Regions from separate parts of the Streptomyces sp. TS71-3 genome, predicted to be linked through region 4. Evidence: riboswitches for the same ligand, from Rfam matches in the RefSeq annotation. Region 4 holds a riboswitch; each other region holds the start of a gene.

What was found. A riboswitch is a leader RNA that binds a small molecule or an ion and turns the genes downstream of it on or off. The one in region 4 is predicted to bind cyclic di-AMP.
Region 1: it holds a riboswitch for cyclic di-AMP, as region 4 does, so the genes downstream of both, Sm713_RS30140 (M23 family metallopeptidase) here and Sm713_RS03225 (NlpC/P60 family protein) in region 4, are expected to answer to the same signal.
Region 2: it holds a riboswitch for cyclic di-AMP, as region 4 does, so the genes downstream of both, Sm713_RS25205 (transglycosylase family protein) here and Sm713_RS03225 (NlpC/P60 family protein) in region 4, are expected to answer to the same signal.
Region 3: it holds a riboswitch for cyclic di-AMP, as region 4 does, so the genes downstream of both, Sm713_RS36135 (LysM peptidoglycan-binding domain-containing M23 family metallopeptidase) here and Sm713_RS03225 (NlpC/P60 family protein) in region 4, are expected to answer to the same signal.

The regions. Positions count from the first base shown of each region.
Region 1 covers NZ_BNEL01000003.1:1,375,934-1,383,582, forward strand. Annotated here, with positions in the region: gene Sm713_RS30125 (DNA topoisomerase (ATP-hydrolyzing) subunit A) at 1-627, opposite strand, end outside; gene Sm713_RS30130 (pitrilysin family protein) at 871-2,250, shown strand; gene Sm713_RS30135 (pitrilysin family protein) at 2,283-3,665, shown strand; cyclic di-AMP (ydaO/yuaA leader) riboswitch at 3,983-4,139, shown strand; gene Sm713_RS30140 (M23 family metallopeptidase) at 4,152-4,943, shown strand; gene Sm713_RS30145 (GntR family transcriptional regulator) at 5,264-5,926, shown strand; gene Sm713_RS30150 (HPr family phosphocarrier protein) at 6,503-6,784, opposite strand; gene Sm713_RS30155 (GNAT family N-acetyltransferase) at 7,258-7,649, shown strand, end outside.
Region 2 covers NZ_BNEL01000003.1:126,426-134,074, forward strand. Annotated here, with positions in the region: gene eno (phosphopyruvate hydratase) at 153-1,442, opposite strand; gene Sm713_RS25205 (transglycosylase family protein) at 1,919-2,626, opposite strand; cyclic di-AMP (ydaO/yuaA leader) riboswitch at 2,631-2,875, opposite strand; gene Sm713_RS25210 (transglycosylase family protein) at 3,089-4,015, opposite strand; gene Sm713_RS25215 (cytochrome P450) at 4,575-5,867, shown strand; gene Sm713_RS25220 (MazG family protein) at 5,971-7,149, opposite strand; gene Sm713_RS25225 (SurA N-terminal domain-containing protein) at 7,379-7,649, opposite strand, start outside.
Region 3 covers NZ_BNEL01000003.1:2,862,575-2,870,223, forward strand. Annotated here, with positions in the region: gene dxs (1-deoxy-D-xylulose-5-phosphate synthase) at 1-1,254, shown strand, start outside; gene Sm713_RS36115 (aspartate aminotransferase family protein) at 1,251-2,693, shown strand; gene Sm713_RS36120 (DUF6126 family protein) at 2,768-2,944, opposite strand; gene Sm713_RS36125 (helix-turn-helix domain-containing protein) at 2,928-3,554, opposite strand; gene Sm713_RS36130 (tyrosine-protein phosphatase) at 3,846-4,643, opposite strand; cyclic di-AMP (ydaO/yuaA leader) riboswitch at 5,129-5,285, shown strand; gene Sm713_RS36135 (LysM peptidoglycan-binding domain-containing M23 family metallopeptidase) at 5,290-6,117, shown strand; gene Sm713_RS36140 (SGNH/GDSL hydrolase family protein) at 6,407-7,210, shown strand; gene Sm713_RS36145 (TetR/AcrR family transcriptional regulator) at 7,346-7,649, opposite strand, start outside.
Region 4 covers NZ_BNEL01000001.1:732,293-739,941, forward strand. Annotated here, with positions in the region: gene Sm713_RS03215 (dienelactone hydrolase family protein) at 1-3, opposite strand, end outside; gene Sm713_RS03220 (IS4 family transposase) at 412-1,635, opposite strand; gene Sm713_RS03225 (NlpC/P60 family protein) at 1,681-2,820, opposite strand; cyclic di-AMP (ydaO/yuaA leader) riboswitch at 2,828-3,048, opposite strand; gene pcrA (DNA helicase PcrA) at 3,336-5,816, shown strand; gene Sm713_RS03235 (M23 family metallopeptidase) at 5,878-7,649, opposite strand, start outside.

The DNA of each region.
Region 1 (7,649 bases), on a different contig from region 4:
CAGGTGGCGGGCCGCCGCGACGACCTCGCGGAGGTTGTGCGGGGGCATGTTCGTCGCCATGCCGACGGCGATTCCCTGGGCGCCGTTCACCAGGAGATTCGGGTAGGCGGCCGGGAGGACCTCGGGCTCCTGCTCCTGGCCGTCGTAGTTCGGGCTGAAGTCGACCGTGTCCTCGTCGATCGACTCGGTCATCAGGGAGGTGGCGTCCGCCATCCGGCACTCGGTGTACCGCATGGCGGCGGGCGGGTCGTCGTTGCCCAGCGAGCCGAAGTTGCCGTGCCCGTCGACCAGCGGGAGCCGCATGCTGAACGGCTGGGCCATCCGCACCAGCGCGTCGTAGATCGACGCGTCTCCGTGCGGATGCAGCTTTCCCATCACCTCGCCGACGACACGGGCGCACTTCACGTAGCTGCGGTCGGGGCGCAGGCCCATCTCGTTCATCTGGTAGACGATGCGGCGGTGGACGGGCTTCATGCCGTCACGCGCGTCCGGCAGCGCCCGGGAGTAGATGACCGAGTACGCGTATTCGAGGTAGGAGCCCTTCATCTCGTCGACGACGTCGATGTCGAGGATCCGCTCCTCGAACGGGTCGTCGGGCGGCGGGGTCTTCGTGCTGCGGCGGGCCATCGCTGCGCGGCTCCTTCACGGATACTGCCGGTACTGCCGGGACGTTACGGGGGTCTGACGGGCTCCATTGTGGACCGCCCCGCCGACAACGCGGACCGTGACCCGGCCGGGCCCCGCCGCGACACCGGCGGAGCGGGAACTTCGCGAGGTGTCAGCACGCTTGCATACAGTGGGCGGACCGGCGCCCGGCGCCCGACACCCCGCAGGGGGTTTTCACAGCTTTTCGCGATCGAAGGGACGTACATGCCCATGGGTCACACGGCCACAGCGCAGGCCGGCTCCGGCGGCCTGACAGCGACTGAGCACCGCCTGGCCAACGGCCTGCGCGTGGTGCTCTCCGAGGACCACCTGACCCCGGTCGCGGCGGTCTGCCTCTGGTACGACGTCGGCTCCCGCCACGAGGTACGCGGCCGCACGGGACTGGCGCACCTCTTCGAGCACCTGATGTTCCAGGGCTCGAAGCAGGTCCGGGGCAACGGCCACTTCGAGCTGGTGCAGGGCGCGGGCGGCTCCCTGAACGGCACCACCAGCTTCGAGCGCACCAACTACTTCGAGACCATGCCGACCCACCAGCTCGAGCTGGCACTGTGGCTGGAGGCCGACCGCATGGGCTCGCTGCTCGCCGCGCTCGACCAGGACTCCCTGGACAACCAGCGCGACGTCGTCAAGAACGAGCGCCGCCAGCGCTACGACAACGTCCCCTACGGCACCGCCTTCGAGAAGCTGACCGCCCTCGCCTACCCGGACGGCCACCCGTACCACCACACGCCGATCGGCTCGATGGCCGACCTGGACGCGGCCACCCTGGAAGACGCCCAGCAGTTCTTCCGCACCTACTACGCGCCCAACAACGCCGTCCTGTCCGTCGTCGGCGACATCGACCCCGTGCAGACGCTGGGCTGGGTGGAGAAGTACTTCGGCAGCATCCCCATGTACGACGGCAAGCCCGCTCCGCGGGACGGCTCCCTGCCCGAGACCATCGGCCGGCAGCTGCGCGAGGTCGTCGAGGAGGAGGTCCCGGCGCGCGCCCTGATGGCCGCCTACCGCCTCCCGGAGGACGGCACGCGCGCGTGCGACGCCGCCGACCTCGCCCTCACCGTCCTCGGCGGCGGCGAGTCCTCCCGGCTCTACAACCGCCTCGTCCGCCGCGACCGCACCGCCGTGGCCGCCGGATTCGGGCTGCTGCGGCTCGCCGGGGCGCCCTCGCTCGGCTGGCTGGACGTGAAGGCCTCCGGCGACGTCGAGATCCCCGTCATCGAGGCCGCCGTCGACGAGGAGCTGGCGCGGTTCGCGGAGGAGGGCCCCACGCCCGGCGAAATGGAGCGCGCGCAGGCGCTGTTGGAGCGCGAGTGGCTGGACCGCCTCGGGACGGTCGCGGGCCGAGCCGACGAACTCTGCCGGTACGCGGTGCTCTTCGGCGACCCCCAGCTCGCCCTGACGGCCGTCAAGCGTGCCCTTGAGGTCACGGCCGAGGAGGTCCAGGAGGCCGCCAGGGCCCAGCTGCACCCCGACAACCGCGCGGTGCTCGTCTACGAGCCCACCGAAGAGGCCGCGGACGCCGAGGACGCCGGCACAGCGGACGCCGCCGGCAGCACCGACCAGGACGAGGAGGCGGCGAAGTGACCGAGGCCGCGACGTCAGAACAGGGGACGACGATGGACTTCCACCCCCAGCCCCAGCCCGGCGACGCCAGGCCCTGGGCGTTCCCCACCCCCGAGCGCGGCTCGCTCGCCAACGGCCTGACCGTGCTGCACTGCCACCGCCCCGGCCAGCAGGTTGTCGCCGTGGAGGTACTGCTCGACAGCCCGCTGGACGCGGAGCCCGAGGGCCTCGACGGCGTCGCCACCATCATGGCCCGGGCCTTCTCCGAGGGCACCGACAAGTACTCCGCGGAGGACTTCGCCGCCGAGCTGGAGCGCTGCGGAGCCACCCTGGACGCCCACGCCGACCACCCGGGGGTGCGGATCTCCCTGGAGGTGCCCGCCTCCCGGCTGCCCAAGGGGCTCGGCCTGCTCGCCGACGCCCTCCGTGCGCCCGCCTTCGCCGACAGCGAGATCGAGCGCCTGGTGCGCAACCGCCTGGACGAGATTCCGCACGAGATGGCGAACCCCGCCCGCCGCGCCGCCAAGGAGCTCTCCCGGCAGCTCTTCCCGGCGACCTCGCGCATGTCGCGGCCCCGGCAGGGCTCCGAGGAGACCGTCGCCGCCATCGACGCCGGGGCGGTGCGCGCCTTCTACGAGAAGCACGTGCGCCCGGCGACGGCCACCGCGGTGGTGGTGGGCGACCTCACCGGCGCCGACCTGGACACGGTGCTGGCCGACACCCTGGGCGCCTGGACCGGCGACACCGCCGCCTCCCGCCCGGTGCCGCCGATCACCGCGGACGACCGCGGCCGCGTGGTCATCGTGGACCGGCCGGGCGCGGTGCAGACGCAGCTGCTGATCGGCCGGATCGGCTCGGACCGCCACGACCGCGTCTGGCCCGCCCAGGTGCTCGGCACCTACTGCCTGGGCGGCACGCTCACCTCCCGGCTCGACCGCGTGCTGCGCGAGGAGAAGGGCTACACCTACGGCGTGCGGGCCTTCAGCCAGGTGCTGCGCTCGTCCGCCCCGTCCTCGCCCGAGGGATCCGCGGGCGCCGCCATGATGGCGATCTCCGGCTCGGTCGACACGGCCTCCACGGGCCCCGCCCTGGACGACCTGTGGAAGGTGCTGCGGGACCTCACCGCCGGCGGCCTCACGGACGACGAGCGCGATGTCGCCGTGCAGAACCTGGTGGGGGTGGCCCCGCTCAAGTACGAGACCGCCGCCGCCGTCGCCGGCACGCTCGCCGACCAGGTGGAACAGCACCTCCCCGACGACTACCAGGGCCACCTGTACCAGCAGTTCGCCGCCACCGGGACGGTCGAGGCCACGGCCGCCGTCGTCAGCGCGTTCCCGGTGGACCGGCTCGTGACCGTGCTCGTCGGGGACGCCTCGGGGATCGAGGAGCCCGTGCGGGCACTGGGGATCGGCGAGGTCACGGTGGTCTCCGGCTGACGTCGCAGGGCCGCCCGCGCCGTACGGCCCCACGGGCTCGCGCCCGAGAGCCCTGCCGTACGCCTGCGGGCGGCCCCGAACCGAGGGGCGCCCTCCGCCCTCGCCCCGTTGCATACCGCCCTGCGCTTACCACACACCCGTCTCGGGGGCTGGCAAATGCCCCGAATTCACCCGTACCCTGCTCGAATTGACAGGAAGTCGGCCGGTCTGCCCCTGTGGCATGCGCAACAAAAGCGTTGATCTGTTTGTTGGTCTGGAGTTGTCCCCTTTAGCGTCGGTCCGGCTGTCCGTCGGACCTGCGCCGCACCCGCGGTGCCGGACAGCCATCGCCGAGTCTCCCGGCGGCTGAGCCGGGGGAGCCGGGGACCCACATGTCCCGGGGTGAATCGGACGCTCTTCCCGAGAGGGCGCCCGTAGGAGACCTTCCTGCTCCGAACCCGTCAGCTAACCCGGTAGGCGAGAAGGAGGGAAAGGACCAGCCGCTTCATGGCGTTCACCCGTACTACCGGGAAGCACCGCCGTACCGGCCGCCTCGGACGCTCCACCGCGTACGTGGCAGGCGTCGCCGCACTCGCCGCCACCGGCGTCATCGGTGGCCTCACCGCAACACCCGCAACCGCCGCGCAGCGGCCGGCGGAGGGCGCCGGTCTGACCCGGGTCCTGGCCGGCGCCGCGACGGCCGACCGGATCAGCGCCCAGGCGGCCGCCCAGCGGCATGCCGCCTACGAGGCCGCCGCCCGCCGCACCGCCGAGCTCAAGGCGGAACGGAAGGCCGTGGAGACCAAGCGGAAGGCGGAGGCCGCCAAGCGCCGTGCGGTCAAGCGCCGCACGGCCAAGATGCGGGCGGCCCGTGCCGCCGTGCGCAGGAGCGTCGCCTACACCGTCCCGATCATCGGTTCGTACGTCACCACCGGCTACCGGACGGGCGGCTCCCTGTGGTCGTCCGGCAGCCACACGGGCATCGACTTCCACGCCGCGACCGGCACCCCCGTGCACGCCGTGGGCACGGGCACCGTCGTCGAGGCCGGCTGGGGCGGCGCCTACGGCAACAACATCGTCCTCAGGATGCACGACGGTACGTACACGCAGTACGGCCACCTCTCCACCATCGCCGTCACCGCCGGCCAGAGCGTCGCCCCGGGGCAGCGGATCGCACTCTCCGGGGCGACCGGCAACGCCACGGGCCCCCACCTGCACTTCGAGGCCCGCACCACGCCGGACTACGGCTCCGACATCGACCCGGTCGCCTACCTCCGCTCCCACGGCGTCAAGGTCTGATCCCACGTCCACCGTCCGCGGGCCCTGCGCCGGGCCCGCCGCGAACTCACGCGCCTGACGGCCCCCGGGTCTGACCCCCAAGAAGGAAACGGCCGAAAAGGGAATGCCCGACCGTCCGGCGCGGAGGACTCGGCCACCGGACACCGCACCCAGCGGTGTCCGGTGCGCGGTCCCAAGCAGTCCAGCAGTCCAGCAGTCCAGCAGTCCAAAAAATATCCATGGATTTCCGGCCCCCTTCGGTAAATGCGGTTCCCTGCAATAGAGTCGCGGGCAGGCTTCATCGGGCCGCGATTTCGCGGGATCAGGGCGGAGGTCGGGTCATGCGCATTCCCGCGCACTCGGTATGCACGGCCATCCGGGACGACATCGTCTCCGGTGCGCTGGAGCGCGGCAGCCGGCTCACCGAAGAGGTCCTCGCGCGACGTTACGGCGTCTCGCGCATCCCTGTGCGCGAGGCACTGCGCACCCTGGAGGCGGAGGGCTTCGTAGTCACCCGCAGGCACGCCGGCGCCTGCGTCGCCGAGCCCACCGAGCAGGAGGCCGCCGACCTCCTGGAGATCCGCCTGCTCCTGGAGCCGATGGGCGCCGCGCGCGCCGCGCAGCGCCGCACCCAGGCTCATCTGAAGGTGCTCAGAGGCCTGGTGCGCCTCGGGCACGACCGCGTCAGGCGTGGTCACGGCGAGGACCTGCGGTCACTGGAGAGCTGGTTCCACGAGACGCTCGCCCAGGCCTCGGGCAGCCCCGGCCTCACCGCGCTGCTCACCCAGCTCCGGCACAAGGTCGCCTGGATGTACACCGTCGACGTGAGCGAGCGCTCCACGGAGTGCTGGGCGGAGCACGCCGCGATCCTCGACGCCGTGGCCCGCGGCGACGCCGAGCGTGCCCGGTCGGTGACGGCGCTGCACAACGAACGGGGCATCCCGGCCCACCGCCTTCGCCTCCCCAGGACACCCGCGCGCCCCGACCGCGTGAGGGCTTCGTAACACGCCGTACATGCGGCGGGGCACCGTTTTTAACAGGCGCCCCGTAAAAACGGAGTCGGCGGTGATTCATATACGAGCATGAGCCCGGCAGTGCATAGGCGTGCGGTATCGCGAAATCCGGTGCCGGTTCCGTTTTTCGCGCCCCGGAATTCCTGCACCGTCTTGCCGGATTATGCGGGCACGCGTCCGGCGCGTATGCGGCGCATTGCCGCGTGACATTTACGTGTCCGGAAAATGTGAAACCCGCTCACGCGGAAGCACGTGTCTCACGCGGCGCACCTGTCTCATGCCGAAGCGCCGGTCCAACGCGGAAGCGCCGCTCTCACGCGGAACCGGCGGTCTCACACGGACCCGCCCGTCCCACGCGGAACCGGCGGTCTCACACGGACGCGCCCGACTCACGCGGAAACACTCGGCCCCGAACGCACAAAAACCGCACCCGCCGGCACGGCAACGGCCGGCGGATGCGGCATCGTGAGATGGCGCTCGGGTCTGAGACGGCCCTCGGGTTCCGGCTGCACGGGCGGGCACCCCCGCGAGCCGCAGCCGGGTTCGGCACCCGGCCGCAGTGGACCCTCAGACCGTCTCGGGCAGCTCCTCCAGGCCCTCGGACACCAGCTTCGCCAGCCGGTCCAGGGCCGCGTCCGCGCCCTCGGCGTCCGAGGTCAGCACGACCTCGTCGCCGCCCTGGGCCCCCAGGCCGAGCACCGCGAGCATGGACCCGGCGTTGACTGGAACGCCCTCGCCCTTGGCGATTTTCACCGGGACGCCCGAGGCCGTGGCCGCCCGGACGAAGATGGAGGCGGGGCGGGCGTGAAGGCCCTCGGCCCAGCCGATGTTGACGCGGCGCTCAGCCATGGTGTCGATGCCCTTTCAGATGTCTCGGCGTGTCCGGCAAAGGTCCCATGCGTGCCATCCGGACGGCGGCGTCCGTGCGGGCGGGGGCGTGGCGACGACTCCCGGGTGGTTGTCTAGACCAGTGTGTCACACGGGGCAGGAGCGCAGGGCGGGGCCACCGATCGAACACGACTCCGCGCGACAGCGGCTCCCCGCCTCGCGCCTGTCCTCATGCCCGCACCTCAAGCACCCCACGCACCTCGCCCCGCGACTCGTCACCCGCCGGCTACTCGGGACGCCTCGCCCAGAGGAGCCCGCGCACGGGCCCTCGCCCAAGGGACCCCGTGCCGGGAAGCCACGCGCGCGTCCCGCGGCCGGTCGTTCGGAGCGCACTCCGGCCGCCCCCAGCCGGTCGGAGCGTGCTCCGGCGCACCGCCCGCGGAACACGCCTCCGGCGGCGGTACACCGGCGCCCGAGGGCCGTACGCTGACCCCATGCAGAGCCCGTCGGACAGGCACGCCTACCCCGCGCACTGGGAGGCCGACGTGGTGCTCCGCGACGGCGGGACCGCGCGGATCAAGCCGATCACCGCCGACGACGCGGACCGCCTGGTCAGCTTCTACGAGCAGGTCTCCGACCAGTCGAAGTACTACCGCTTCTTCGCCCCCTATCCCCGGCTCTCCGCGAACGACGTGCGCCGCTTCACCCACCACGACTTCGTGGACCGGGTGGGCCTCGCGGCCGTGGTGGGCGGGGAGTTCATCGCGACCGTGCGCTACGACCGCATCGACGGCGACGGCAGGGCCGCCCCGGAGCCGGCCGACGAGGCCGAGGTCGCCTTCCTCGTGCAGGACGCCCACCAGGGCAGGGGCGTGGCGTCCGCGCT
Region 2 (7,649 bases), on a different contig from region 4:
GTCCCCGCACACGGTACGGGACCGGGTGCGGGGACGGCGGGACCCACGGGTGTCAGCCGGCGCCCCGCGGAACGCGCGGGCGTGCGCCGGCCCCTGCCGGCGCAGCCGCCGGAGGGCTTCCCTGCCGGCGCGCTGCGCCCCGTGCCTACTCGCTACTCGCTCTCCGCGCGAAACCGCGGGAACGCGCTGCGGCCCGCGTACACCGCCGCGTCGTCGAGGATCTCCTCGATGCGCAGCAGCTGGTTGTACTTGGCGACGCGCTCGGAGCGGGCCGGGGCGCCGGTCTTGATCTGGCCGCAGTTGGTGGCGACGGCCAGGTCGGCGATGGTGACGTCCTCGGTCTCGCCGGAGCGGTGCGACATCATGCACTTGAAGCCGTTGCGCTGGGCCAGCTCGACGGCGTCCAGGGTCTCGGTCAGCGAACCGATCTGGTTCACCTTGACCAGCAGGGCGTTGGCGGCGCCCTCGTCGATGCCGCGGGCGAGGCGCTCCGGGTTGGTGACGAACAGGTCGTCGCCGACGAGCTGGACCTTGTCACCGAGCTTGTCGGTGATGATCTTCCAGCCGTCCCAGTCGTCCTCGAACAGCGGGTCCTCGATGGAGACCAGCGGGTAGGCCGCCACCAGCTCCTCGTAGTACTCCGTCATCTCGGCGGCGGTGCGCTCCTTGCCCTCGAAGAGGTAGGCGCCGTCCTTGTAGAACTCGGACGCGGCGACGTCGAGGGCGAGGGCGATCTGCTGGCCGGGAACGTAGCCGGCCTCCTTGACGGCCTCCAGGATGAGGTCGAGCGCCTCGCGGTTGGAGCCGAGGTTCGGCGCGAAGCCGCCCTCGTCGCCGAGGCCGGTGGACAGGCCGCGCTCCTTCAGGACCGACTTCAGCTTGTGGTACACCTCGGCGCCCCAGCGCAGCGCCTCGGAGAAGGACTCCGCCCCGATGGGGGCGATCATGAACTCCTGGATGTCGACGTTGGAGTCGGCGTGCGAGCCGCCGTTCAGGATGTTCATCATCGGCACCGGCAGCAGGTGCGCGTTCGGGCCGCCGAGGTAGCGGAAGAGCGGGAGGTCGGAGGCCTCGGAGGCGGCGTGCGCGACGGCGAGCGAGACGCCGAGGATGGCGTTGGCGCCGAGGCTCGACTTGTCCGGGGTGGCGTCCAGGTCGAACATCGCCTGGTCGATCAGCCGCTGCTCGGTGGCGTCGTAGCCGACGAGCTCCGGGCCGATCTGCTCGATCACGGCGAGCACCGCCTTCTCGACGCCCTTGCCGCCGTAGCGGTTGGCGTCCTTGTCACGGAGCTCCAGGGCCTCGAAGGCGCCCGTGGAGGCGCCGGACGGCACGGCGGCACGACCGGTGCTGCCGTCGTCGAGGCCGACCTCGACCTCGACCGTGGGGTTGCCTCGGGAGTCCAGGATTTCCCGGGCTACGACGACGTCGATGGACGGCACGAGCATCTCCTTCTGGGATGTGACGCTTGGCTTGTGCGGCGTTTCGTGGGGCTTGCGGCATGAGCCTAACGGGCCCGGGGAGCGGGCCCGTCCCATGGCCGGGTCACGGCCGGATAACGCCCCGTCTGGCACGATTACCTGCCGGTACGCCGTTCCGCCTCCGGCGGGGTGGGGCTGCGCCCCGGCTTGGCGCTGGCAGGGGCGCGAGGAAGCGGGGCCGCGCCCCTGAGTAGGCCGGGGCGCCGTTCCCCGCACGCAAGGGGCGCGGGGAACGGCGCGAAAAACCAGAACGCACCCGCAGCCGACCGCGCACCCCAGCCCACACGACGCACCCCCACATGCGGCAGCCCCGCCCCGGCGCGTCCGGGGGAAAACGCGCCGAGGCGGGGCGGTCAGAGGCCCGGATGCCCGTGCGGACGAGCCGGGGGCGGGGCCAGGGCCAGCGAGCCCGGGGCCGGGGAGCCCGGCCCGAGGGCTCAGTGCAGGTGGAGCTGCTGGCCCGGGTAGATCAGCGACGGGTTGCTGACGATGTCCTTGTTCAGCTTGTACAGCTTGTGCCAGCCGCCCTTGACGTGGTGGTCCTGGGCGATGTCGCTGAGCGTGTCGCCCTTCTTGACCTTGTACTCGCCGTCGCCCTTCTTCACCTTCTTGCCGGTGGGCGTCGTCACGGTCTGGCGCTGCTGGGAGCGCGAGGCGTGCTGGGAGCCCTCGTGGGTCGGCTTCGCGGAGGCGGTGTTCTGCGTCTGCGGAGTGGCGGCGGAGCCCGAGCCGGAACCGGTGGAGGCGGAGCCTCCGTTGTACGGCGTGTTGGACAGGCCGGTGCCGCACACGGGCCAGGCGTCCTTGCCCTGCCCGGCGAGCACCTTCTCGGCGACGGCTATCTGCTGGGCCTTGCTGGCCTGGTAGGCAGCCGGCGCGTAGGCGGTGCCGCCGTACGCGGCCCAGGTGGACTGGGTGAACTGGAGCCCACCGGAGAAGCCGTTGCCGCTGTTGATGGACCAGTTGCCGCTGGACTCGCACTGGGCGACCTTGTCCCACTCAGAGGCGGTGGCGGCGGAGGCGCTGCCCGCGCTGACCAGCGGGGCGGCGACGGCGGCACCGGCGACACCGGCGATGGCGACGGCACGGGTGGTGCGGTTGAGCGCGGACGGGCGGCGGTGCCGGCCCTTGCCGGAAAGCAGCATGAAGAGATCCCCTCACCGACGCCTGCGAGGTGAGCTGTCGGGTTCGGGCCGATGGGGTATCCCTTGCTCCTTGCGAGCATGGGAGGTTTTGCCCGGCCGTGCGATTTCCGCACGGCTTCACCCCTAGCCGGTCCGTTCACCGTGCCGCTGCTCGCCTCGTGCTCGTATCGGCGAGGCAGCGGTCCGGTGGGGCCGGCGCTTACCTTGGTTCCCCCGCTCCTGCCTACGGCGCTTCGACGCGACGACTGTTCCCGTACGAACGCCGGCAGGATTCGGCGTGGCGTCCGTCGGTGCCCGCTGTGGCGAGCGGACATGACGGTAAACAGCTGATGCGCCGGATTTCAAAGCGAACTGGGGTTGGTGAGACCCATCTCTCATTCGAGCAAATCGGACAGAACCCCCCGAACTTCAGCCGTTTTTCGCCCGATTCAGGGGTAAAGATCGAGACCTTTCCGGATGAGTTTAGAAAAGATCAAGGTTCTGGCCAGGGAGGATCAGGTCCGGATCGGCCCCGACGGTCTTCTTGTTGGCTGCATATAGTTTCGGCCAGCCGCCCTTGAGGTCATGGGAGTCGGCGATGGCCGAGAGGTTGTCGCCGGGACGCACCGTGTACACCCCTCCCCTGTCGCCGCCACCCTCGCCGCCGGCGCCGCGCGAGGCGTGCCGGCCGGTACCCCGGGAGCCGTCCGAACCGTCGCCTCCGGAGCCCTTGTGCGCCTCGTGCGCACGGCCACCGCGATGGCGACCGGAGCCGTCCGAGTTGTCGCCTTTGGACGGTACTCCAGAGGGCGTCGCCGACGAGACGCCACCATGGTCGGCTTCACCGTCGGCCGGGGCCGAGGACGATCCCCCATGGGACGAAGAGGATGAACCCGGCGCATCGGACGGCGTGCTCGCGGGTATCCCCGCGTCCGAGTCCCCCAGGCCGCCAACCCCGGACTCGGATCCGGATCCGGACTCGCGGGACGGGTCGCCCGTGGCGCCCGTACCCGTCTCGCGGGACGAAGCCCTGCCACCCTGGTCGTTACCGGATGAACCCGGCGAACCGGACGGTGAACCGTGGCTCTTGCCGAGTCCCACGATGTCGGCACACCCCGGCCACGCACCGGGCCCCCGGCCCGCGAGCACCTTCTGCGCGACCGCGATCTGCTCGGACCTGCTGGCCTGGTCCGGCCGAGGCGCGTAGTCCAGGCCGCCGTACAGCACCCACATGTTCGCGGAGAGCTGGAGGCCGCCGTAGTAGCTGTTCCCGGGGTCGGCGCTCCAGGAGCCGCCGCTCTCGCAGTTCGCGAGGCGGTTCCAGGTTGCGTTGTCCGCCTTCCAGGCGGTGCCGTCCGCGTGCGCGCCGGTCGCGCCGAGCAGCGGGATGGCGATGGCGGAGCCGGTCACTCCGGCCGCGAGGACGAGAGCGGGTGCTTGACGGGGGCGCCGATGCCGGCCGTTCCCGGAGAGCATGCGAAGGCCTTTCGCGTGGCGGATCTGACGACTATGAAGACGGCCCTGCGCCGCGGACGGTTCACGTGTTCGCGGATGGTTTACGTGTTCGCGGATGGTTCACGTGTACGCGGACGATTCACGTGCAAAACGACGTGCCTGGCGTGCCTGGCGTGCCTGGCATGTCTGCTGTGTCTGGCATGCCTGTCGTGCCTGGCACGCCTCTCCTACCTGGCACGCCCCCCGGGCCTGGCACGCCTGATGTGTCTGGTGTGACTGGCGCGCCGGACCTGATCGATGTGACCGGCGTGACGCATGTGATCGCGCCGCCGGTCGAAGGTGACCGTAGCGACCTCACACGTCCATCACAAGTCGATGCAGCGGAGATCACATCAACGTCACAGTCCTGACACCCCGCCAGGCATCGCCTGTGGCGGCCTCCCTTCGTGGCCCGCCGGGAGCCGCACCCCGCCGGGGGTCGGGCCGGCCGCACGCACCGGATACGGTCGGGGGCGTGACCGACCGGCCCCTTCCCGACGCGCCGCCCGAGCTGTTCAGCCGGGCCTTCGCCACGGACCCGTATCCCGCCTACGCCTGGCTGCGCGAGCACGCTCCGGTGCGGTGGACGCGGCTGCCCAGCGGGGTCGAGGCGTGGCTGGTGACCCGGTACGCGGACGCCCGCGAGGCGCTGGCCGACCCCCGGCTGAGCAAGAACCCGGCGCACCACGCCGAGCCCGCGCACGCCCAGGGCCGCACCGGCATCCCGGGCGAGCGCAAGGCCGAGCTGATGACGCACCTGCTCAACATCGACCCGCCGGACCACACCCGGCTCAGGCGGCTGGTCTCGAAGGCCTTCACGCCGCGCCGGGTCGCCGCCTTCGCGCCCCGCGTCCAGGAGCTGACGGACCGGCTCATCGACGGCTTCGCGGGGCGGGGCTCAGCGGACCTCATCCACGAGTTCGCCTTCCCGCTGCCCATCTACGCCATCTGCGACATGCTGGGCGTACCGGGCGAGGACCAGGACAACTTCCGCGACTGGGCCGGGATGATGATCCGGCACGGCACGGGCCCGCGCGGCGGCGTCGGCAGGGCCGTCAAGAAGATGCGCGGCTACCTGACGGAGCTGATCCACCGCAAGCGCTCCGACCTCGGCGACGACCTGATCTCCGGCCTGATCCGGGCCTCCGACCACGGCGAGCACCTCACCGAGAACGAGGCCGCCGCGATGTGCTTCGTGCTGCTCTTCGCCGGTTTCGAGACCACCGTGAACCTGATCGGCAACGGCACCTACGCCCTCCTCACCCACCCCGGGCAGCGCGACGCCCTGGCGCGGTCGCTGGCCCGCGGCGAGCAGACGCTGCTGGAGACCGGGATAGAGGAGCTGCTGAGGTTCGACGGGCCGGTGGAGCTGGCGACGTGGCGGTTCGCGACGCGTCCCCTCCAGATCGGCGGGCAGCGGATCGCCGAGGGTGAGCCGGTGCTCGTGGTGCTCGCGGCGGCCGACCGGGACCCCGAGCGGTTCGCCCACCCCGACAGGCTCGACCTCAGCCGGGCCGACAACCAGCACCTCGGCTACGGCCACGGCATCCACTACTGCCTGGGCGCCCCGCTCGCCCGCCTGGAGGGCCGCACGGCGCTCGCGACGCTGCTCGACCGGCTCCCCGACCTCCGTCTCGCCCGCGACCCGGCGGACCTGCGCTGGCGCGGCGGCCTGATCATGCGGGGCCTGCGGGAGCTGCCGGTGGCGTTCACGCCGACGGCACCGGCGGCACCGGCGGAGAGCCGGGGAGCGGGCGCGCCTCGGTAGGGGGTACGGCCTCGCAGGGGCCGGTATGGGCGCGCACCGCCCGGTGAGTAAGAGGGCGCCCGCACCGCTCGGTAAAAGGGCGCCCGCTAATCGGGGTACGGCCTCACTGGGAGCGCGGGCCGTCCCGTCGTTCCGCCTCCGCCGTCCGTATCGCGTCCCGGTACGCGCGGGCCGCGGCCCGCAGCGCCGCCTCCGGATCGACGCCCTCGTGCTCGGCGCGCACCGCCAGGGCGAGCAGTTCGTACCCGACGCCCTCGCCGGCCGGCAGCGGTACGCCCAGATCGGCCGTGCGTGCGCGGGAGGCGAGCTTCGCGGCGAGCGCGAGGCCCGGCTGGCCCAGCGGGACGCCCTCAGTGACGGACGTCCTCCGCTTCTCCTCGGCCTTGGTGCGCAGCCAGTGCTCCCTGACGTCCTCGGGGGTCTCGGCGGTGTCGTCCCCGAAGACGTGCGGATGCCGCAGGATCAGCTTGGCGACGATCCCGGCCGCGACATCGTCGATGGAGAACGCGCCGCCTCCCGTGCCGCCCTGCTCCTCCGCGGCCCCCGCCTCGTCCGGGGCGCCGAGCGCGTCCGGGCCGTGGGCCGGGCTCTCGCCGTCCTCCACCTGCTCGTCGTCCTCGACGCCGTCGACGTCCTCGACATCCCCGACGTCCCCAGCGGTGCCCTCCTCGGCGATCCGCGCGTGGAAGACGACCTGGAGGAGCACGTCGCCCAGTTCCTCGCGCAGCTCGTCGCGGTCCCCGTCCTCGATGGCCTCCACCAGCTCGTACGCCTCCTCGATGGCGTACTTCGCCAGGCCCTGGTGGGTCTGCCGCGAGGACCAGGGGCACTCCCCGCGGATCCGGTCCATGACCTGGACGAGGTCGAGCAGCCGCGCGCCGGGCAGATCGTACGAGGCGGGCAGCAGTTCCAGGTCGGGCATGCGGACGCGCCCGGAGCCGGCCAGGTTCGCGAGGCCGTCCGTCAGCCGCGGGTCGCCCTCGCCGGTGGCGACGACCACCACGTCGGCGCCGCCGGCGCACGCGTCCACCAGCTCCTGCGCGGTGGGAGAGGCGTGCTCGACGGTGACGCCCGCCTCCCGCAGGTACGGCATCTGCGGGTGGTCCGGGTCGGCGCACAGCACCCGGTCGGCGCTCCCCAGCGCCTGCCAGGCAGGCCAGGACAGCAGCCCCGGTGCCACCCGGTGGCTCGTGGTGAGCAGGACGATACGGCCGGTCCCGGCTCCGCCGGACTCCGGAACCGCACCGGAGGTGCCGGAGGAACGCGTCGCAGAAGTCTTCACGCCTCGAACGTAACCCAGAACGCGACCTCGACGGCGCCCCTGCTCGGCCCGGCACCGCGGACGCGAGGCCCGTTCATGAGACGCAGGACCCCGCCATAACGCGTGGGAGCCCGTCCACGAGACGTAGGACCCCGTCCATAAGGCGTAGGGCCGCTCCATGAGACGTAAAGGCCCCATCCGCGAAAGGCCCCCACGAGGGGCGCGGTGAGCCGCGCCCCGGGGCGGGGCCCTAAACCTGCTGCTGCGGCGGCGAGCTGACCTCCCGCAGCCACGGAACCTTCGCGTCCACGCGGCTGCTCTTCTTCACGTCCCACGCCCCGTACCGCGGGTTGATGTCGATGTTCATCGACTTCGACGTCGTGCCGAGGTGCTTCCAGAGCGCGGCCTGGCCGTCGGGCGAGTTCATGTTGATGCCGAGCTTCTTTGCGAGCTTCTGGGCCTCCAGCTCGGTGCGCAGGCTCTCGTCCAGGTGCGCGGGGGCGACCGCGTACTGCTCCAGC
Region 3 (7,649 bases), on a different contig from region 4:
GACTCGCTGCACGGCGCCAAGAAGGGCTTCAAGGACGCCTTCGCCCCCCAGGGCATGTTCGAGGACCTGGGACTGAAGTACGTCGGTCCGATCGACGGACACGACACCGCCGCCGTCGAAGCGGCGCTGCGCCGGGCCAAGCGGTTCTCGGGACCGGTCCTGGTGCACTGCCTCACCGAGAAGGGCCGCGGCTACGAGCCCGCGCTCGCCGACGAGGCCGACCACTTCCACAGCGTCGGCGTCATGGACCCGCTCACCTGCGAGCCGCTGGCGCCGGCGGGCGGTCCCTCGTGGACGTCGGTGTTCGGCGAGGAGATCGTCCGGCTCGGCGAGGAGCGCGAGGACATCGTGGCCATCACCGCGGCCATGCTGGACCCGGTGGGCCTGACCCCGTTCTCCGAGCGGTTCCCCGACCGGGTGTGGGACGTGGGCATCGCCGAGCAGCACGCCACCGTCTCCGCGGCCGGCCTCGCCACCGGCGGCCTGCACCCGGTGGTCGCCGTCTACGCCACCTTCCTCAACCGCGCCTTCGACCAGTTGCTGATGGACGTCGCCCTGCACCGGTGCGGCGTCACCTTCGTGCTGGACCGGGCCGGCGTCACAGGCTCCGACGGGCCCTCCCACAACGGCATGTGGGACATGTCCGTCCTCCAGGTGGTGCCAGGCCTCAGGATCGCCGCACCGCGCGACGCGGACCAGCTGCGCGCGCAGCTCCGCGAGGCGGTCGACGTGCAGGACGCGCCGACCGTGCTGAGGTTCCCCAAGGAGTCGGTGGGCCCGGCGGTGCCCGCGATCGACCGGATCGGCGGCCTGGACGTGCTGCACCGCTCCGAGCGGCCCGAGGTGCTGCTGGTCGCCGTCGGGGTGATGGCCCCGGTCTGCCTCCAGGTCGCGGAGTTGCTGGAGGCTCGCGGGCAGGGGTGCACGGTCGTCGACCCGCGGTGGGTCAAGCCCGTCGACCCGGCGCTCGCCCCGCTCGCCGCCGAGCACCGCATCGTCGCCGTCGTCGAGGACAACAGCCGGGCCTCCGGCGTCGGCGCCGCGGTGGCGCTGGCGCTCGGCGACGCCGAGGTGGACGTCCCCGTACGGCGGTTCGGCATTCCCGAGCAGTTCCTCCCGCACGCCAAGCGCGGCGAGGTGCTTGCCGACATCGGGCTCACGCCCGTCGAGATCGCCGGCCGCATCGGCGGACCGCCCGCCGCCCCGCAGGGCAAGGCGGCAGCCAGGCCGGCAGCCAAGGAGAAACACGCATGACCACCCCACCCCCCGCTCACGAGACCGGCGACGCCTCCGGGGGGCGGTCCGGCGGCGGCAAGGAGTTCGACCTCGGCAAGCTGCTCGCCGAGCGCGGCTCCGAGCGCTACGAGCTGCACGGCAAGTACGTCAACCCGCAGCTTCCCCGGATGCTGCGCACCATCGGCTTCGACAAGGTCTACGAACGGGGCGAGGGCGCGCACTTCTGGGACGCGGACGGCAACGACTACCTGGACATGCTCGCCGGCTTCGGCGTCATGGGCCTCGGCCGCCACCACCCCGTCGTCCGCAAGGCGCTGCACGACGTCCTCGACGCCTCGCTCGCCGACCTGACCCGCTTCGACTGCCAGCCGCTGCCCGGCCTGCTCGCCGAGAAGCTGCTCACCCACAGCCCGCACCTGGACCGGGTGTTCTTCGGCAACAGCGGCACGGAGGCCGTGGAGACGGCGCTCAAGTTCGCCCGGTACGCCACCGGGCGGCCCAGGGTGCTCTACTGCACGCACGCCTTCCACGGGCTGACCACCGGTTCCCTGTCGGTCAACGGCGAGAGCGGCTTCCGCGACGGGTTCGCACCCCTGCTCCCCGATACGCCGATACCGCTGGGTGATCTGGACGCGCTCGCCAGGGAACTCAAGAAGGGAGACGTCGCGGCTCTGATCGTGGAGCCGATCCAGGGCAAGGGGGTCCACGAGACACCCCCGGGCTTCCTGCGGGCCGCCCAGGACCTGCTGCACCAGCACAAGGCGCTGCTCATCGCGGACGAGGTGCAGACCGGTCTCGGCCGCACCGGGGACTTCTACGCCTACCAGCACGAGGACGGCGTGGAGCCGGACCTGGTGTGCGTGGCGAAGGCGCTCTCCGGCGGCTACGTGCCGGTCAGCGCCACGCTCGGCAAGGAGTGGATCTTCAAGAAGGTGTACTCGTCGATGGACCGCGTGCTGGTCCACTCGGCGAGCTTCGGGGCCAACGCCCAGGCCATGGCGGCCGGGCTCGCGGTCCTGTCGGTCATGGAGAACGAGCAGATCGTCGCGAACGCCCGAGCCACCGGCGAGCTGCTGAAGTCCCGCCTGGCCGCGCTCATCGACCGCTACGAGCTGCTCAGCGACGTGCGCGGCCGGGGCCTGATGATCGGCATCGAGTTCGGCAGGCCCACCTCGCTGAAGCTCCGCAGCCGCTGGACGATGCTCCAGGCGGCCCGCAAGGGCCTCTTCGCGCAGATGGTCGTCGTGCCGCTGCTCCAGAAGCACCGGATCCTCACCCAGGTCTCCGGTGACCACCTGGAGGTCATCAAGCTGATCCCGCCGCTCGTCGTCGATGAGGGGGATGTCGACCGCTTCGTGACGGCCTTCACCGCCGTGATGGACGACGCGCACAACGGCGGCGGGCTGATGTGGGACTTCGGCAAGACGCTGGTCAAGCAGGCGATGGCCAACCGGTAGCGGGAACGGCCGCCCGCCCGGCGGCCGTCACCCCGTCTCCTCGCGGCACGGCCCCGCGGCTCCTGCCGCGGGGCTCAGCTCTTGGCTCCGATGCTGAAGAGGAGGAAGAGGAAGCCCGCCAGGAGGTGCCCGGCGGCCACGTAGATCAGCACGCGCACCCAGATCCCCCTGGGGATCCGGTCCTCGATCGGGTGCGTGGGGTCGATCAGGGAGCCCGTGGCGTCCCGTCGGCGCTCAGGCGTGTCGGTCATGTCCGCCTCCTGCGGTTCGGCCGCCGCTCCCGCCATCGAGGCACAGCGCCTCGGCCGGGCTCTGCAGCAGCGTGTGGACGAAGAGCAGCTCGGCCCCGTCCGCGTCGACGGGGGCGAACCGGTGCGGGGTGAGCGAGTCGAAGTGGGCGCTGTCGCCGGGGGCCAGGACGTGCTCGGAGTCGCCGAGGCGCAGCCGCAGCCGGCCCTTCAGCGCGTACAGCCACTCCTCGCCCGGGTGCACGCGGACGACGTCGCTCTGCGAACCGTGCGGGATCAGCACGCGCAGCGCCTGCATGCCCCTGCCGGGTGACCCCGCCTGCCAGTACGTCCAGCCGCCGGTGGGGCGCGGTTCGGCGTCGGCGGCGCGGACGACGGCGCCGGGCGCCGCGGCGGTCTCGCCGAGCAGTTCCGAGACGGTGGTGGCGTAGGCGCGTGCGAGGGTGAGCAGCAGGGGCAGCGAGGGCTGCCGCCGGCCGGTCTCCAGCCGGGACAGGTGCGCGGGGGAGAGTTCGGCCGCGCGGGCGGCGGCCTCCAGGGTCAGCCCCGCTCGGCGGCGCAGCTCCCTCAGGCGCACCGCCACGGAGGGCATGGTCTCGTCGGCGGGGCTCATATTCTTGATGAAGCCAGAGGGGATGCCCCTGGGGCAAATTTTTTGCCTCTAAGGCAAAAGTCTCGGAGTTTGACGGCGATCCTCCGGCGCGGGAGGGCCGATTCCGGTTCGGGAGCGCCGATCCGCTTCGGAAGCGCCGGTCCGCGATGGGAGCACCGTTCCGGCACGAGAGCGCTGCTCCGCCGCAGGGGCTCCGCCCCGGGGACGTTCCCGGTCGCCACCGCCACCGCCCCGCCGCAGCCCCCGTGCCGGTGGTCCCGCGGCGGCGGCCCCGCCGCGCCGCCGCCCCGCTCAGTCGCGCAGCTGCTCGCGGAGCCTCTCGCGCTGTTCCGGAGTGAGGCCCAGACCGTTCGCGAGGTAGCCCTCGACGTCGCCCCACTGCTGCTCGATCTCGTCGAACGCGGCGGCCAGGTACTCGGTGCGGGCATCGAACAGCGGCGACAGGAGTTCCATGACCTCGGCCGACATGGCGTCCGGCGAGGAGCTGCTGCGGCGCACCTTGTAACGGCGGTGCGTGGCGTTCGACTTGAGGTAGTCCGCCTCGATGGCGTCCCGCTCCACGCCCAGCGCCAGCAGGGTGATCGCGACGGAGATGCCGGCGCGGTCCTTGCCCGCCGCGCAGTGCATCAGCACGGGCACGCTGCCGCCGGCCAGCGCCCGCAGCATCGCCCCGTGCTCCTCGGTGCGGGTGCGGACGATGATCCGGTAGGACGCGATCATCCGCCGCGCGGCCTTGCCGTCGTCCAGCAGGCCCCGCAGATCGTCCAGGCTGCCCTCGCGGACCATCGTCCAGAACTCGGCGCCCTGTGCCGGGTCCGTCAGCGGCACGTTCACGTTGCGCACGCCGTCCAGCTCGACGTCCGGGCCCTCGAGCTTGCGGTCGGCGGCGTTGCGGAAGTCGAAGATCGTGTGCAGGCCCAGGGAGGACAGGTAGCGCGCGTCCTCCTGGGTGGCGTGGGCGAGGTGCCCGCTGCGGAACAGGCGCCCGTACCGCACGCGCCGGCCGTCGGCGGTCGGCAGGCCGCCCACGTCGCGGAAGTTGCGCACACCGGTGAGCTCAGGCTCGATGGACGGGACCTGTTGCGTCACGGGTGCTCCTCCCGGTCGGACCGCCGGCGCCACTGCCGGCGGAGGCCCTGCCGACGATACGGCACCGCCCCCGCGGCGATCTTCCCCCGGCGAGCGAAACGTCGGCCACGGCCGGGCGAGGTCGAGGCCACACGTCGTCCTCGGCGGATGCGCCGACCACCGGTAATGCGGCATCTGACCGTATTGGCCGTTTATGGCCAAGTAGCCCTGGAATGCGGCTACCTGGGCGGGCTGGCCGTGAGCAGGATCATAGTCGTGACGGTGGGTGGCGCTCGGGCCTGCGACAACTCCGTTCCGGGCGAGCGGCGTTGGATCGAGCCGAAGATCGTCGTACGACGGAGGGTGACCGGAAAGCCGTCGATGGATCATGGAAATCCCTGCGTACGGGGTCCATGGCGGTGCACAGCGGCTTGTGATCGTCAATCGGCTTCGCCTAGCGTCGCGCTCACTCCGGGCGGACGCCGAGTCCTGCCACCGCCCCGGAGCCCCACACACCACCCACGCCTGGCAGGAGCGGGGGAACCGCACGCAGTACGCCGGTCCGGACTCCGGAACGGCTTGGGGTGAAGCCACGGGACATCCGCGGCCGGGCATCTCCAGCTCGAACCCGACAGCTCACCTCGCAGGCGCCGGAGAGGAATGCGCCATGCCCGCGAAGGGTAAGCACCGTCGTCCCAAGTCACAGCGGATCACCCGGAAGCTGGCCGTCGCCGGCACCGGTGGTGCCGCACTCGCCCTGCCCCTGATGGCGGCCACGGGCGCGCACGCGACCACCGCCTCCCACCCGGCGGACGGCAAGAAGGCCGCGGCCGCGACGTACACGGTCAAGCCGCACGACACGCTGGCCAAGATCGCCCACAAGAAGCACGTCCGCGGCGGCTGGAAGCACCTGTACCACCTCAACCGCAAGGTCGTCGGGAGCGATCCCGACCTGATCCACCCGGGCGAGAAGCTGGTGCTGGGCGCCAAGCACACGGCCGGAGCGGCCAAGGCCAAGGCCTCGCCGTCCTCGGCCGCACAGTCCTCCGCCGCGAAGGGGACCGACACGGCTGCCCAGACCTCCGGCTCCGGCTACACGCTGCCGGTCGACGGCGCCACCCTCGGCACCCCCTGGCACCAGGCGGGCAGCATGTGGTCCAGCGGCTACCACACGGGTCAGGACTTCATCGTGCCCACCGGCACCCCGGTCCACGCGGTGGCCGACGGCACCGTGGTCACCGCCGGATGGGGCGGCGCCTACGGCAACCAGGTCGTGATCCAGCACAGCGACGGCAAGTACTCCCAGTACGCGCACATGTCGGCGCTCAAGGTCACGGCCGGGCAGACCGTCAAGGAAGGCCAGGAGATAGGCGTCTCCGGCGCGACGGGCAACGTCACGGGCCCGCACGTGCACTTCGAGATCCGCACCACTCCCGACTACGGCTCCGACATCGACCCGGTGGCGTACCTGCGCTCGCACGGCGTCAACGTCTGACCGGCGCGTCCCCGGGGGACGCCCAGGGGACCGTGTTCGACTCCGGTAGGCCCGGGCGCCTCCCGGTCCCGCGGCCTGAAACGACTGCGGACTCCCGAAGCAGGGGCTCACCAGGGGACGGTGGGCCCCTGCTTCGCGCGCTGCCGGGGTGCTGCGGGGCCCCGCCGGACCGCACCCCGGCGAACTCCGCCCGACCCGCCCGCCAGTGCCGACGGTGGCGCATCTCACCTGGCGTCGACCCCTGGTTACGCTCGCGTAGGTCGAGGGGAGAGGGGGATGATGATGCGACGTGGCAGACAAGTCAACAGCTTCCAGAAATCCCCGCATCCCTGCGATCCGTTCCTACGCGGCCCTCGGCGACAGCTTCACCGAGGGCGTGGGGGACCCGGGATCCGACGGCCGTTACGTCGGCTGGGCCGACCGGCTGGCGGTCCTGCTCAACGACCACGCGTCCGGTCACGACTTCCGCTACGCCAACCTGGCCGTACGCGGCAAGCTCCTGGACCAGATCATCGCGGACCAGGTCCCGAGGGCCAAGGAACTGGGCCCGGAGCTGGTCACCCTCGCCGCGGGCGGCAACGACCTCATCCGCCCCGGCGCCGACCCCGACGCCCTCGCCGAGCGCTTCGAGAAGGCGGTCGCGGACCTCACCTCGGCGGCCGGCACGGTCATGGTGACGACCGGCTTCGACACCCGGGACGTTCCCGTACTGAGCCGGGTGCGCGGCAAGGTCGCCACCTACAACGGTCATGTCCGCGCCATCGCCGACCGCTACGGCTGCCCCGTCCTCGACATGTGGTCCTTCAAGTCCGTGCAGGACCGGCGGGCCTGGATCGCCGACCGGCTGCACCTGTCGGCCGAGGGACACGAGCGGGTGGCGCTGCGGGCCGGCCGGGTCCTCGGCCTGGACGTGCCCGGCGACCCGGACCGCCCCTGGCCGCTTGAGCCCCCGCGCACCGTCCTCCAGCGGCGCCGGGACGACATCGCCTGGGCGCGCGAGTACATGGTGCCGTGGATAGGCCGCCGGCTGCGCGGGAGGTCCTCCGGGGACCACGCCGTGGCGAAGCGGCCGGACCTGCTGCCGCTCATCTGATGGCGGACTCCTCGACGGTCCGGGGTGCGGCCCGCGGGCCTGGGAACGAGGGGGCGGAACGGAGGGGGTGGGCCCTGGGAGCGCCGGGGCCCCGAAGGGGCGTGACCGCTGTGTGCGGGGCCGGTGCCGGCGGCGTCAGGCCGTCTGGTCCAGGTGCAGTTCCCTGGCGAGAGCCTCGTCCGCCCATCTTCGGACCCTGGCACGCGGCAGGGCGCCGTCGTAGGCCGTCACCTGGACCGCGAGGCCGTCCAGGAGAGCCGTCAGCCGCTGTGCGGCGGCCGTGGGGTCGGGGCAGTCGAACTCGCCCGCGGCCACGCCCTCCCCGATGACCTCCGCCAGCGCGGCCTTCCACTGCCGGTCCAGGCCGTGGGCCACCTCGCGCAGCGAGGGCTCGCGCAGGGCGGCCGCCCACGCCTCGATCCACAGCCGCCAGCCCTTG
Region 4 (7,649 bases):
CATGGTCGTGCCTTTCGGGAGTGCCGGGTGGCGCTCCCGGACGACCTATCGCCCGACCGTGACCCCGGAGGGGAGCACCCGTGTCGATATCGCGTTCACGGGTACCACCTCCTCGTTCTCTCGCACGGCCACCGGAAACGTAGCAGCGGCCGCCGCGCTCCTCCAACGGGTTTTCGCGGGGGCTCCGTGGCCGGATGCCACGGAGCCGTCGCCGCAGAGGTTGCCGGACACGACCTAGCCCCAATGCCGGTGACTTAGGTTCTGTTCCGCCGAGTGATGGTGACGGTGTCTGGTGCGGGTGGTGTCTGGTGGTGGTGCTCGGCCCGTTTGAGTCGCCAGTTGGACATCTTGCGTTTGATCACTCGGGGGCAGGCCCGGTGGCGGCGTGGGGGCAGCAGGCGTTCGGCGATCTCAGCCAGGGTGCGGGTCAGCGCCCGGGCGAGTCTGCCGGGGGGAAAACGCCGCCTGGGCTGGGACCTGGCGGCGCACGATCCGCAGGGAGCGTGTGAAGGAGAGCCGGTCGGGATCAAGACCGTGGCCGGTGGCGGCCCGGTGTATCAGCTGCCGGATGGCGTGATGCACCAGGAGGAAGCCGTAGATCTCCTGCTCCACGCCCCACGGGTACTTCGAGCGTAGGACGAGCTTCGGGCCGCGCTGGTGGGTTTTGATCTCGTCCAGTGTGGTCTCGATCTCCCACCGCTGGGTGTAAAGCGCGGCCAGGTCCTTCGCCGGTGCCTGTTCAGGGTCGAGCACGGTGGTCAGCAGGCGGTAGACGGTGGCATCGCCGGTGCGGGCAAGGGTGTACTCGATCACCCGGACCACCACCGGGTTGCGGCGGCTCCTGCGGTCCGGCTCGGCATGGATCGTGCTGAGGTAGGAGCCGTCGGCCAGCACCTGCACCACGGGCAGGGCCGCGCTTTTACGCATCCGCCACAGCAGGTCCGCGCCCGTGGCCCGGGCGGCCTGCCACAACTCGAAGCCGTAAAAGCCCCGGTCGGCCAGCAGTAGCATCCCCGCCCGCAGCTCGCCGAACAGTTGCCGGGACAGCACCGGCTCGCTCACCGACAGCGGCCCGATGGCCGCGCCGAACACCGCGTGCGTCCCGCACTCAGCCAGCGCCACTACCCTGGCCTGCGGGAATGCACCCGTCCCCCGCCCCGAACCCGGGCGGCCGAAGAAGCTGTCATTGTCCGCGGTGTCCGCCAGGTCCAGGGTCGTGCCGTCCACCGCCACCAGGCGCCACCGCCGATACCAGGCACCCGCCGTCTGCGGCACCGCCACCGGACAGCACACCCGCGCGAACAGCATCTTCAACGGCTGCACGCCCAGGCGCCGACGCGCCCGCCCGATCGCGGCAGTCGTCGGTACCCGCCAGGACCGCTTCCGGTCCCCCAGCCCCTCGCCCAGCAGCCGCGCGACCTCTTCATACGGCTGCCCGAAGAACAGACACATCGCCAGCACGAAGTACACGACCACGCGGGCCGGCAGCAGCCGATTGCGCTGCTCGCCCCGCCCGGCCTCCGCGATCACCTCATCCACCAGCTCCGGCGGAAACGAACGCGTCAACACCCCGATCGCGATCCGGTCCGACAACCGCTCACCCACAGACGACTTGACCTGCCCCACCCTCGCCACACCACAACCAACGAGCCCAGGACACCTAAGTCACCGGCATTGGACCTAGCCCGGCCGCACCACGCTGTAGATCGGCATGTACGTCATCGGGATCGTCTCCACGGTCTTCCCGGGCCTCGGCGCGTCGATGACGTTGCCGTCGCCTATGTAGATGCCGACGTGGCTGATGTCGGAGAAGTAGAAGACCAGGTCGCCCGGCCTGGCCTCGGTGGTGGAGACGGTCGTGCCGACCTTGACCTGGTCCCAGGTGGTGCGGGGCAGGGAGACGCCGGCCGTCTTCCAGGCCGCCTGCACCAGGCCGGAGCAGTCGAACGACTCGGGTCCGGTGGCCCCCCACACGTACGGCTTGCCGAGCTGGGCCTTGGCGAACGCCACCGCCTGGGCGCCCATCGTCGAGGTGCTGCTGGATCCGCTGCTCGATCCGCTGCCGCTGCTCCCGGCCTGCTCCCGCTGCTTCTCCGCGGCGGCGGCCTGCTGGGCGGCCAGTTCCTTCGCCTTGCGGGCGGCGGCCTCCTCCTTCTGCCGCTCGATCGCCGCGAGGCGCGCCTTCTGCTCGGCGGTCAGCTTCGACAGCATGGTCCGCGCGGTGCTCAGCTTCTTCTGGACGTCTTCCTTGGTCTTGCGGAGCGTCGCCTGCGAATGCGTCAGCTCCGTCAGGTTCTTGGCGGCCTCGGTGCGCTTCTTCGCCGTCGCGGCCTGCTGCTTCTCGAAGCTGTCGACGGCGACCTTCTGCCGGTCGGTGAGCCGGCTCATCAGGTGGTCGTCGTCGAAGTACTGCTGGGGGTCCTCGGCCAGCAGCAGGGTGGCGGTGTCGGAGATGCCGCCGGTGCGGTACTGGGCCGCCGCGAACGAGCCGAGCTCCTGGCGTGCGGTGTTCAGCTTCTCCGTGCCCTTGGCGATCTGGTCGAGGAGGTCGTCCACGCGCTTGCGCTGGGCGTCCGCGTGCTCCTTGGCGCCGTTGTACTTCTCGGTGGCGACACCGGCCTGGTGGTACAGGCCGTCGACCTGCTTCTGCACCTCTTCGATGGAGGGTCTGGGCTTCGCGGGCGCGGCCTGCGCGCTCGACGCCAGCAGGGCCACCGACGTCAGGGCGGCCGTCGTGACACCGACGGCGGGAACGAGGGCGGGGGGAGTGCGCAGGCCCCCGAAGGTGCTGGTGCTCTGCGCTTTGCGGTGCGACGCCACTGAGGGCGACTCCTTCCGTGGGCCGCCTACCGGGTTAGCTGTCGGGTTCGGGCGGGTGGTACGGAAGGCTGCCCTACGGCCTCGTACGGCGGTTCTCCGGCACGCGGACGTGCGCGGGCTCTGCCGTGCGGGGCCGATTCACCCCAGGTGCCGTCGGCTGCCCGGCTCCGTTGGGTCCCCGGCTCCGGAGGGCCCGCGAGGGCACACCGGACTCGGCGGGGCGACCCGGCCCGGCGCTCTTCGCCGGCGGGGGTACGGGTTGCCCGACCGGCACGTTAGCCAACTCATGTGACTGCTGTGAAGGGTGTTGTGTGATACGCCCTATACATTTCCGTGACTCTGGCGTTGCGTGAGCGGGTAGCCACCGCCTGTGGTGATTCCCCGGCGGTTCGGTGTGGGATCCGTGGCCACCTGGGCTCTGGGAGCGCTCGCGCGGGGAGCGAGGGTTGCCGGAGTGGTGACAAGTGGGCCGACGGCGCCCGGGTGTCGGTGCCGCGGCCTAGACTCGGTAGACGATGAGCAGCCTCTTTGACGATCACTTCCTGGCCGGCCTCCAGGCGTCCCACGGCGCGCAGGAGGAGCCCCCGCCGCCGCCCGAGGACCCGGGCCCGGAGGAGGTCCCGGACGACCTGTTCGGCGGCAGGTACGACGCCCCGCCGCCGCGCGAGGCGTACTACCGCGACGGCGCCCCCCGCCCCGCCGCCGACCCGAACGCCCTCCTGGACGGGCTGAACGACCAGCAGCGCGCCGCCGTCGCGCACAGCGGCTCCCCCCTGCTCATCGTCGCCGGCGCGGGCTCCGGCAAGACCCGGGTGCTCACGCACCGCATCGCGCACCTGCTCGCGCTGCACCGCGCCCACCCCGGCCAGATCCTCGCGATCACCTTCACCAACAAGGCCGCGGGCGAGATGAAGGAGCGCGTCGAGCAGCTCGTCGGCCCGCGTGCCGCCGCGATGTGGGTGATGACGTTCCACAGCGCCTGCGTGCGCATCCTGCGCCGCGAGTACAAGAAGCTCGGCTTCACGTCCTCGTTCTCGATCTACGACGCCGCCGACTCCAAGCGCCTGATGGCCCTCGTCTGCCGCGACCTGGACCTCGACCCCAAGCGCTTCCCGCCCAAGTCGTTCAGCGCCAAGATCTCCAACCTGAAGAACGAGCTGATCGACGAGGAGGACTTCGCGGGGTCCGCCAGTGACGGCTTCGAGAAGACCCTCGCGCAGGCCTACGCGCTGTACCAGTCCCGCCTGCGCGAGGCGAACGCGCTGGACTTCGACGACCTGATCATGACGACGGTCAACCTCCTGCGCACCTTCCCGGACGTCGCCGAGCACTACCGCCGCCGCTTCCGCCACATCCTCGTCGACGAGTACCAGGACACCAACCACGCGCAGTACGCGCTCGTCCGCGAGCTGGTCGGAACGGCACCGGGCCCCGAGGCAGCGGGCGGCGAGGCGGGTCCGGAGCCCGCCGAGCTCTGCGTCGTCGGCGACGCCGACCAGTCGATCTACGCCTTCCGCGGCGCCACCATCCGCAACATCCTCCAGTTCGAGGAGGACTACCCGGACGCCACCACCATCCTCCTGGAGCAGAACTACCGCTCCACGCAGACGATCCTCACCGCCGCCAACGCCGTCATCGAGCGCAACGAGAGCCGCCGCCCCAAGAACCTCTGGACCAACGCCGGCGCGGGCGCCCGGATCACCGGCTACGTCGCCGACAGCGAGCACGACGAGGCGCAGTTCGTCGCCGAGGAGATCGACCGCCTCACCGACGCGGGCGACGCCAAGGCCGGCGACGTCGCGGTCTTCTACCGCACCAACGCCCAGTCCCGTGTCTTCGAGGAGATCTTCATCCGCGTCGGCCTGCCCTACAAGGTCGTCGGCGGCGTCCGCTTCTACGAGCGCCGGGAGGTCCGGGACGTCCTCGCCTACCTGCGCGTCCTCGCCAACCCGGAGGACTCCGTACCGCTGCGCCGGATCCTCAACGTCCCCAAGCGGGGCATCGGCGAGCGCGCCGAGGCGATGATCGACGCCCTTGCCCAGCGCGAGCGGACCAGCTTCGCGCAGGCGCTGCGCCGCGTCGACGAGGCCTACGGCATGGCGGCCCGCTCCGCCAACGCCATCAAGAGGTTCAACACCCTGATGGAGGACCTCCGCACCGTCGTCGAGTCCGGCGCCGGGCCCGCCACCGTCCTGGAAGCCGTCCTGGAGCGCACCGGATACCTCGCCGAGCTCCAGTCCTCCACCGACCCCCAGGACGAGACCCGGATCGAGAACCTCCAGGAGCTCGCCGCCGTCGCCCTGGAGTTCGAGCAGGAGCGCGGCGAGGGCGAGACCGGCACGCTGGCGGACTTCCTGGAGCAGGTGGCCCTGGTCGCCGACTCCGACCAGATCCCCGAGGAGGACGAGGAGGGCGCCGGCGTCATCACGCTGATGACCCTCCACACCGCCAAGGGCCTGGAGTTCCCGGTGGTCTTCCTGACCGGCATGGAGGACGGCGTCTTCCCGCACATGCGCGCCCTCGGGCAGACCAAGGAGCTGGAGGAGGAGCGGCGGCTCGCCTACGTGGGCATCACGCGCGCCCGGGAGCGGCTGTACCTGACCCGCGCCGCGCTGCGCAGCGCCTGGGGCCAGCCCGCGTACAACCCGCCGTCCCGCTTCCTGGAGGAGATCCCCGAGCAGCACGTGGACTGGAAGCGGACGGGCCCCTCCGCCCCCTCGGCCTCCGTCTCCGCCGCGAGCGGTGTCGCCGCCTCGCTCTCCTCCTCGCGGTCCCGCAGCGCCGCCTCGGGCGCCTCCGGGTTCGCCACGCGCCGGGCGTCGGAGAAGCCGGTCATCTCGCTCGTCGCCGGGGACCGCGTCACGCACGACCAGTTCGGCCTCGGCACGGTCGTCTCCGTCGAGGGCACCGGCGACAACGCCAAGGCGACGGTCGACTTCGGCGACGACAGGCCGAAGAAGCTGCTGCTGCGGTACGCGCCGGTGGAGAAGCTGTAGGCCCGGTGCCGGGCGCCGCCCCTGCTCGGGGCGGGGCCGGGTGCTGGTGCTCCGGGTCGGCTCAGGTCGGGTCGAGGCCGTGGCTGCGCAGCCACGGGAGCGGGTCGACCGCCGCGCCGCCGCCCGGGTGGACCTCGAAGTGGAGGTGCGGGCCGGTGGAGTTGCCGGAGTTGCCGGAGAAGGCTATGACGTCGCCCGCCTTGACGGTCGTCCCGGGGCTGACCTTGTAGCTGGACAGGTGGCAGTACCAGGTCTGGGTGCCGTCCTTGGCGGTGACGATCGCCATGTTCCCGTAGGCGACGTTGTACTTCGTGGTGACGGTGCCGTCGATCGCGGACATCACCTGGGTGCCGTAGGCGACGGGGAAGTCGATGCCGGTGTGCAGGGACATCCAGTTCTCGCCCGACTGCCCGAAGTAGGCGCTGAGGCCCTTCTGGGTGACCGGCAGGACGAACTTCGGCCGCAGCGCCTCCTTGCGCGCCGCTTCCGCCGCAGCTTTCTTGCGCGCTTCCTCCTGCTTGGCCTTGAGGTCGATGCGCTCCTGCGTACGGCTCGCGCGGTCGGCGAAGTCGCCGGCGTCCACGGAGAGGTTCTCGAGCTGGGTGTCGAGCTTGTTGTTGGCCACGGAGGGCTTGACGGGGGTGCCGGACGCGGCGACGTCCTTGTTGTCGTCCCCACCGCCCCCGACCGCCGCGGCGGCCACGCCCGCCACACCGATCACGCACGCCGACGGGACAACCACGGTCAGCAGCGCGGAGCGCTTCGCGGGGCGGCGGCGGGCACGGGCACGGGACGCCGCGCCGCGCGAGCCCGGACGGACGGGTGTGGCGCCGGAACGCTGCCGGGGCAGATCCCCGCCGGGGGCCTCCTCCGGGAGCGCCGCGGTGGCCGCGTCGTCCGCGGTGTCGTCCCCGTCCCCGTCCCCGTCCGCGTACGGGTCGTCGTCGCCGTAACGGTCGGCGTCGCTGTAGGAGTCGGCGTCGCCGTAGTGGTCCGCGTCGCGGTAGTGGTCGGTGTCCGCGGGGTCGTGCGCGCCGGCGGGGTCGTCGTAGCCGGGGTTGTCGTAGGCGTCGCCCGCGCCGTCGTAGGCGGGGTCCTCGTGACCGGTGCCCGGGGCCTCGCCGTAGGCGCCGTCCGCGGCCGGGGCGCCGTCGTAGGCGTACCCGTCGCCGTAGTGGCCCTCGCTGCCGTCGCCGTACGGAGCCTCGAGGCCCTCGGCGTACGCGGAGGGGTCCGTCGCGTACTCCATCCCGGGGTCGGGATGGGCGGCGGCGTGGTCCTGGTACGGGTGGGCCTCGTAGCCCCCCGCGGACTCCGCCGGGGAGACGCCGCCGGCCTGGTAGCCCTGGTGCGCCGCGTCGGGGGAGTCGTAGCCGTGCGTCCCGGTGTCCTGGGGGGCCAGGTTCTGGGAGGCGTACGGGTCGTACTGGTGCGGGTCCGCGTACTCCGCCCCGAAGAGCGGGTCCTGCTGGGCGGCGGGTGCCTGCTGGGCGTAGGAGTGGGCTTCCCACTCGCCCCCGCCGTTCCACGCCGTGGCGTCCCACTGGCCGCTCGTGTCGTACCCGGTGCTGCCGTAGCCGTCGTATCCGGCGGTCCCGAAGTCCGTGCCCTGCTGCTGGTGTTGCTGCGCCGCGTACCCGTACGGGTCCTGGGCGGCGGCGTCCCACTGGCCGGTCGGGTAGGAGCCGGTGGCGTCGGAGGAGGCGGTGCCGCCCTCGGCGCCGGGGAGGTCGCCGAAGAGGGGGTCGCTCTCGAAGTTCCCCGCGGCGAACGCGCCGGGCGTGAAGCTGCCGGTGGCGAAGCCGTCCGCGGCGAAACCGCCGGACGTGTAGG